One region of the Pseudoalteromonas phenolica genome, then DNA from elsewhere that is predicted to be linked to it. Evidence: predicted binding sites of a transcription regulator. Region 1 holds the regulator's gene; each other region holds the start of a gene.
What was found. The regulator sigma-54, encoded in region 1, starts transcription at its own class of promoters, with help from an activator protein. The targets are predictions, from matches to a motif close to GTTGGCACGNNNNTNGNNT.
Positions count from the first base shown of each region.

Region 1 (2,210 bases):
TGTATCAAAATTTAATGGCTATTTTAGAAACACGTAAAGACCTCAACAAAATCCAAAGAGAGCAAACTTTAGACGACCTACTTGATGAGTTTAACATTCAGCATATTAGGGACAGTCAGGGCATGGCTTTATCTGGCGGTGAGCGTCGACGAGTAGAAATTGCTCGCGCTTTAGCCGCTAACCCTAAATTTATCCTCTTAGATGAGCCTTTTGCTGGCGTTGATCCAATTTCAGTGTTAGATATAAAGAAAATTGTTGAGCATTTAAAAAATCGCGGCATTGGCGTACTCATTACAGATCACAACGTAAGAGAAACTCTTGATGTTTGTGAGAAAGCTTATATTGTTTCACATGGTGAATTAATCGCGTCAGGTACACCTGAATCAGTTTTAGCTGATCAAACCGTTAGAGACGTCTACCTAGGTGAACAATTCCGTCTATAGTTAATGCAAGACATTATCCAAATAACAAAAAGGATTGTTAGAAATACATGAGGCAATCGCTACAGCTGCGCATGGGGCAGCAACTAACCATGACACCACAATTGCAGCAAGCAATTCGCTTACTGCAATTGAGCACATTAGATCTGCAACAAGAGATCCAAGAAGCGCTGGATAGCAACCCTTTACTTGAAGTTGATGAATCAGAACTAGAACCAAGTGCTGATGACAATGATTCAGACAAAGCAGCCAAAGATACTGACTCTGGCGAGCAACTTTCTAATTCTGCTGATGATGGTCACGGTGAGGAGCCGACCAGCGATTACGAGCTTGATAGTGATGCAGCACTTAGCAAAGAAACGGTCAGTGACGATCTAGCCATGGATGTGACTTGGGACGAATACATGAGCGCTGCTCCAAGCTCCAGCAGTGGTCCAATGCCTGAAGACGAAACCATTTATCAGGGTGAAACCACTGAAACACTGCATGAATACCTGATGTGGCAATTAGAGCTCACCCCGTTTAGCCCTACAGATAAAGCCATCGCCGTTGCCATCGTAGAAGCAGTTGATGATGCAGGCCTACTGACTATCAGCACTGAAGAGCTTCTCGAAAGTATTAATGAAGGCAATGATGAAGAGTTAATCGAACTCGATGAAGTTGAGGCTGTATTAAAACGCATTCAACTATTTGACCCTGTAGGCATTGCGGCTCGCTCTTTACAAGAATGCTTATGTATTCAACTCAATCAGTTTGATGCAGATACGCCTTTCATTGCTGAAACAAAAATGGTGTTAAGCGAACATATTGATTTACTCGCTAGCCGTGATTACCGCACCATCATGAAAAAGACCAAGCTCAAAGAGCCTGAGTTAAAAGAAGTGATGACGCTTATTCATAGTCTTAACCCTAAGCCTGCCGCCAGTATTATCCGTGAAGAATCTGAGTACGTTATTCCTGATGTGTCAGTGAAAAAAGTGAAAGGCCGTTGGATTGTCGAACTAAACCCTGAATGCATGCCTAAAATAAGAGTTAACGATCATTACGCGGCAATGTCTCGTTCAGTTAAATCAAGCTCAGACAGCCAGTTCATACGTTCTCACTTGCAAGAAGCCAAATGGTTCATCAAGAGTTTAGAAAGTCGTAATGACACTTTAATGAAAGTTACTAATTGCATTGTGCAACAACAACAGGCATTCTTTGAACATGGACCAGAGGCAATGAAGCCTATGGTTTTAAATGATGTTGCTGAGATGGTCGAGATGCACGAGTCTACCATTTCTCGTGTCACCACTCAGAAGTACATGCATACACCCCGTGGCATTTTTGAGTTGAAGTACTTCTTCTCAAGTCACGTAAGCACTGAAAACGGAGGTGAATGCTCATCCACTGCGATTAGGGCATTGATCAAGAAGCTAATTGCTGCAGAAAACACTGCTAAGCCATTGAGCGACAGCAAGATTGCAGATATATTGGCAGAACAGGGAATCAAAGTGGCACGTCGTACAATTGCAAAATACCGCGAGTCACTCTCTATTCCACCGTCAAATCAGCGTAAAAGTCTGATTTAAGACGTAAACCAAGAGAAGGAAAATGCTTATGCAACTAAATTTAACTGGTCGTCACGTAGAAATTACAGATTCATTAAGAGACTATGTAAACACGAAGTTTGCAAAGCTAGAAAGGCATTTTGATCACATAAACAACGTTCATGTGATCTTAGATGTTGAGAAGCTGGTACAAAAAGCCGAAGCCACTGTTCATTTAAAT
Region 1 covers NZ_CP013187.1:330,363-332,572, reverse strand. The annotation lists gene lptB (LPS export ABC transporter ATP-binding protein) at 1-443, shown strand, start outside; gene PP2015_RS01545 (RNA polymerase factor sigma-54) at 491-2,011, shown strand; gene hpf (ribosome hibernation promoting factor) at 2,040-2,210, shown strand, end outside.

Region 2 (2,210 bases), 1.8 Mb from region 1:
ATCAGAGCTCAAGATATCATCACCGCTAGCACTGCCATCGCCATCTAAATCGACCATGTCATCTAGAGAGTCGTCAGCATCAAAGTTTTGCTGTAAAAAATCATCTAGATCATCACTATCTGAACCATCATCAAACGCGACATCATCACTTAAAAGGCTATCTAGTTCATCTTGATCTAAAGTATCGTTGCCTGACTCGAAGCTATCATCTTCTAAAGAATCAAACATCATGTCGTCATCTTCAGGCAAAATGTCATCGTCTAGCTGCACGCTATCTTCAACTGGTACGCTGCTATCTAACGGCGGTACATCTAAGTCCAATGGATCAGCCGCTGCTGCACCTGCGACTCCTGCGGCTCCTGCTGCAGCTGGCGCTTGGGGTAGAAAATCATCTTCGTCATCAGCGTCATTGGCATTCTTTCGTTTACGTAAGAACATGACTAAACCACCAATCACTAATAAAGCTGGTAAAGTTGCCAACAACCCAATCATCACTGGGTTTGAGAGTAAATCAGCGCTTTGTTCTTCTTGTTGCTGTGCTCTTTGACGTTCAATCAAAGCATTTTGAAGTTCGATGACCGACTGCAGCTGTTGCTGAATTTCAGAATCTTGCCCAAGCTGGTTACGAACGTTTTGTAGCTCTTCAGAAATGTTCGTAAGCTGACCTTTTAGCTTGTTGTTTTCTTCTAGTATTTCTTCAACACTGCGAACAGAGTTCTTAAATTGTGATTGTAGCTCCTGTAGCTTAGCATCTTGCTCCATTTGCAATGACTTAAGTTGCGAAGTAAGTTGCTGTTGTGCATTATCAACATCGATTTTTCGTGCTTGCGTAACTTTCTTTTGCGCTTCTTCGATGGTTTGGTTGTCGAGCATGCCGCTCTTTTTTAGCTCCCACAAGTCATCGTCTTGATCAGAACGCTGCTTTGCTATGGCAGGGTTTTCACGACGCATTTCAGCAATGGTCGGTATTTTAAGGTATGCGCCATCGCGCATGTGATTGAGGTTTTTATCTAAAAAAGCATTGGGGTTTTTGCGATAAAGGGCACTCATTACTTGGTACACAGTAACAGAACCGTCATCAGGCCTAACTTTTTGCGCGATTCGCCACAAAGTATCCGAAGGTTTTATCGGGCCGATAGAGCGACCCATTTGACCATAATCGGCATTTTTGGGGCCCTTTAAAATAGTACCTTCTTGTGTATAGGCTGGTATGGTTATCAATGCAAATGCAAAGAAACAAATAAACACTAAACCGCGCATGTTGATCCTTTAGATATCATGTCCAACATCGTGCTAAACATTAAAATATTGCTAATGGTGGCTTTTGCAAGCTCTATTCCAACTGCAAACTATAAACCACTTACATTGGAATATCTATGGCAAAGCTTTGATAAATAATGCCTATACCGTACTAAAGCATGAGAAGATGTGAACAAAGAATATTGTTTATAGTCAATATATTGGCTAGTTTTTAAAAGTGAGGTAATAAAAAAGCGGCAAAACCCTGCCGAGACAGGGTTTTATCATTGCGAATTATAAATAGTTATTTACTAACTCTTCAGCTATTTGCACGCTGTTAGTTGCTGCACCCTTGCGAGTGTTGTCTGAAACTACCCATAGGTTTAAACCATGAGGGTGTGATATGTCAGCGCGTAAACGACCAACATACACAGTGTCATTGCCGCTAGCATCAGATACAGGTGTTGGGTAATCATTTTCGTCTTCGATAAGTTCAACACCAGGCGCATCATTCAGTAATTGCTTAACCTGCTCTAGGTCATATGGCATACGTGTTTCTAAATGTATGGCTTCAGCATGACCAAAGAACACAGGCACACGCACTGCTGTTGGATTCACCATTACCGAGCTGTCACCTAAGATCTTTTGCGTCTCCCACACCATTTTCATTTCTTCTTTGGTATAGCCATTCTCTTGGAAAGCATCAATTTGTGGGATCACATTAAACGCGATTTGCTTAGGGAAAACATCGTTTTCCATCGGGCGCGCATTCATTAAGTTAGCTGTTTGCTTTGCCAGCTCATCAACCGCTTCTTTGCCAGCACCAGAAACCGCTTGGTATGTCGATACGTTAATTCGGTCAATCCCATAAGCATCGTAAATAGGCTTAAGTGCAACCAGCATTTGAATTGTCGAGCAATTTGGATTAGCAATAATGTTGCGATTTCTAAAGTCTGCCAAGTTATGTGCGT
Region 2 covers NZ_CP013187.1:2,399,678-2,401,887, forward strand. The annotation lists gene PP2015_RS10520 (FimV/HubP family polar landmark protein) at 1-1,260, opposite strand, end outside; gene PP2015_RS10525 (aspartate-semialdehyde dehydrogenase) at 1,534-2,210, opposite strand, start outside.
Region 2: the regulator sigma-54 is predicted to act here: its motif matches at 1,325-1,343, upstream of PP2015_RS10520 (FimV/HubP family polar landmark protein).

Region 3 (2,210 bases), 710 kb from region 1:
GTGGCTTTACTATTAGTAATAAGCCAAGCAGCGCAAGCTGAGCGAATTAAAGATGTCAGCATGGTTGAAGGTGTTCGCTCTAACCAATTGGTGGGCTATGGTTTAGTAGTTGGTTTACCAGGTACAGGTGAGCAATCTCGCTTCACAGAGCAAAGCTTTAAAGCCATGTTAAGTGGCTTCGGTATCACTTTGCCTGACAGCTTGAAGCCAAAAATTAAAAATGTGGCGGCAGTGGCCGTGCATGCTGAGTTACCACCATTTGTGAAGCCAGGCCAGAATATTGACATTACAGTGTCGTCAATAGGCAGCGCAGGCAGCCTGAGAGGGGGCACCTTACTGCAAACTTTCCTTAAAGGGGTCGACGGTAATGTGTATGCCATTGCACAAGGTAGTTTAATTGTGGGTGGTCTAGGCGCTGAAGGGCTAGACGGAAGTAGAGTTGTTATCAATACACCTACTGTTGGCCGAGTTCCAAATGGGGCGACAGTTGAGCGAGCGGTTGCAAGCCCTTTTACACAGGGTGACTTTATTACTTTTAACCTTAATCGTCCTGACTTTACAACAGCAAAACGTTTGGCTGACACCATTAATGACTTGGTCGGACCTAATAGTGCAAAGCCAATGGATGCTGCGTCTGTTCGTGTAATTGCGCCTCGTGACCCTTCACAGCGCGTTGCTTATTTATCGACACTTGAGAATTTAGAGTTCAAACCGGCAGATACTTCAGCCAAGATTATCGTCAATTCACGTACAGGCACGATTGTGATTGGTAAAAATGTTAAATTACAACCAGCTGCCATTACCCATGGTGGCTTAACAGTGACGATTTCTGAAGATCAAATGGTATCTCAGCCACAACCTTTAGCAAATGGCGAAACGGTTGTAACCCGCCAAAGTATCGTCGATGTTAATCAAGATGACTCAAGAGCATTTGTTTTTAATCCAGGTGTAAGCCTTGATGATTTGGTCAGAGCGATTAATGAAGTAGGTGCTGCGCCAGGGGATTTAATGGCGATCCTAGAAGCACTGAAAGAAGCCGGTGCTATTAATGGTCAATTAGTCGTCATTTAGTGTTTTATTTATAATCAGATACTTAGCCTCGCAATTGCGAGGCTTTTTTTTGGCTCGATTATTGCTTTGTTAGTGTATGACTAATTTAGTGTAATTGATGAGTATGAATACCAATCCGTTAGAAAAACAAAACTTCTTTGATTTAGGTGATCTAAATGCACTTAGACAAGATGCGTTGAAAAGCGGTGGCGATCAACAAGCATCGAATGAAGCACTAAAAAAAGCAGCTGAGCAGTTTGAATCTATTTTTACGCAAATGCTGATGAAAAGTATGCGTAAAGCCAATGAAGCAATGGAAGATAAAAACAGCCCATTTAATTCAAGTGGTGTGAAGTTCTTTCAGGAGATGCATGATCAACAGCTTTCTTTAGAGTTATCAAAAAAAGGTAGTCTTGGATTAGCCGATCTCATTGTTAAACAGCTTTCACCTAATGTTGAAGGTTATAAGCCGTCATCCGTTCTTCGTAATGATGCACAGTTACCTATGCAAAAACCCACACCTGAGCAACTTCCTGAATTTATTCGTCGTCAGCCTGAAATAGCGCCGGAGGTTGCTAAAGCAGTAAAAGCCGATGAACAACCTCGCTTTGATTCTCCGGAGTCATTTATCAGTGAGATGTGGGAACACGCTAAAACAGCAGCACAGAAAATTGGTTTGAACCCAGCGGTAATGATTGCGCAAGCAGCGCTCGAAACAGGCTGGGGTAAGCATGTTATTGCTAAGCAAGATGGCAGTAGCAGCCTTAACTTATTTAATATCAAAGCGGATAGATCTTGGCAGGGAGAGCATGCCAAAAAAATGACATTAGAGTTTGAGAAAGGCTTGCCTGTACAAAAACAAGCCAGCTTCAGAGCTTATGAATCAATAAAAGACAGTATTAATGATTATGTGAATTTTCTTCAAAGCAATCCGCGTTATAGCCAAGCATTGAATAATGCTGATAAGCCTGAAAAGTACTTAGATGAACTACAGCAAGCTGGCTATGCCACAGATCCGAATTACGCAGAAAAAATAAAAAATGTCTTACAGCGAGGAGAATTTAAACAAATGTTAACGTCGCTAGTACGTCAAGGAGTTAACTAAGATGTCTTTCAATTTAATGAATATTGGTAGTGCGGGGATCAGAGCGAACTCTGAA
Region 3 covers NZ_CP013187.1:1,035,537-1,037,746, forward strand. The annotation lists gene PP2015_RS04625 (flagellar basal body P-ring protein FlgI) at 1-1,071, shown strand, start outside; gene flgJ (flagellar assembly peptidoglycan hydrolase FlgJ) at 1,175-2,155, shown strand; gene flgK (flagellar hook-associated protein FlgK) at 2,157-2,210, shown strand, end outside.
Region 3: the regulator sigma-54 is predicted to act here: its motif matches at 1,120-1,138, upstream of flgJ (flagellar assembly peptidoglycan hydrolase FlgJ).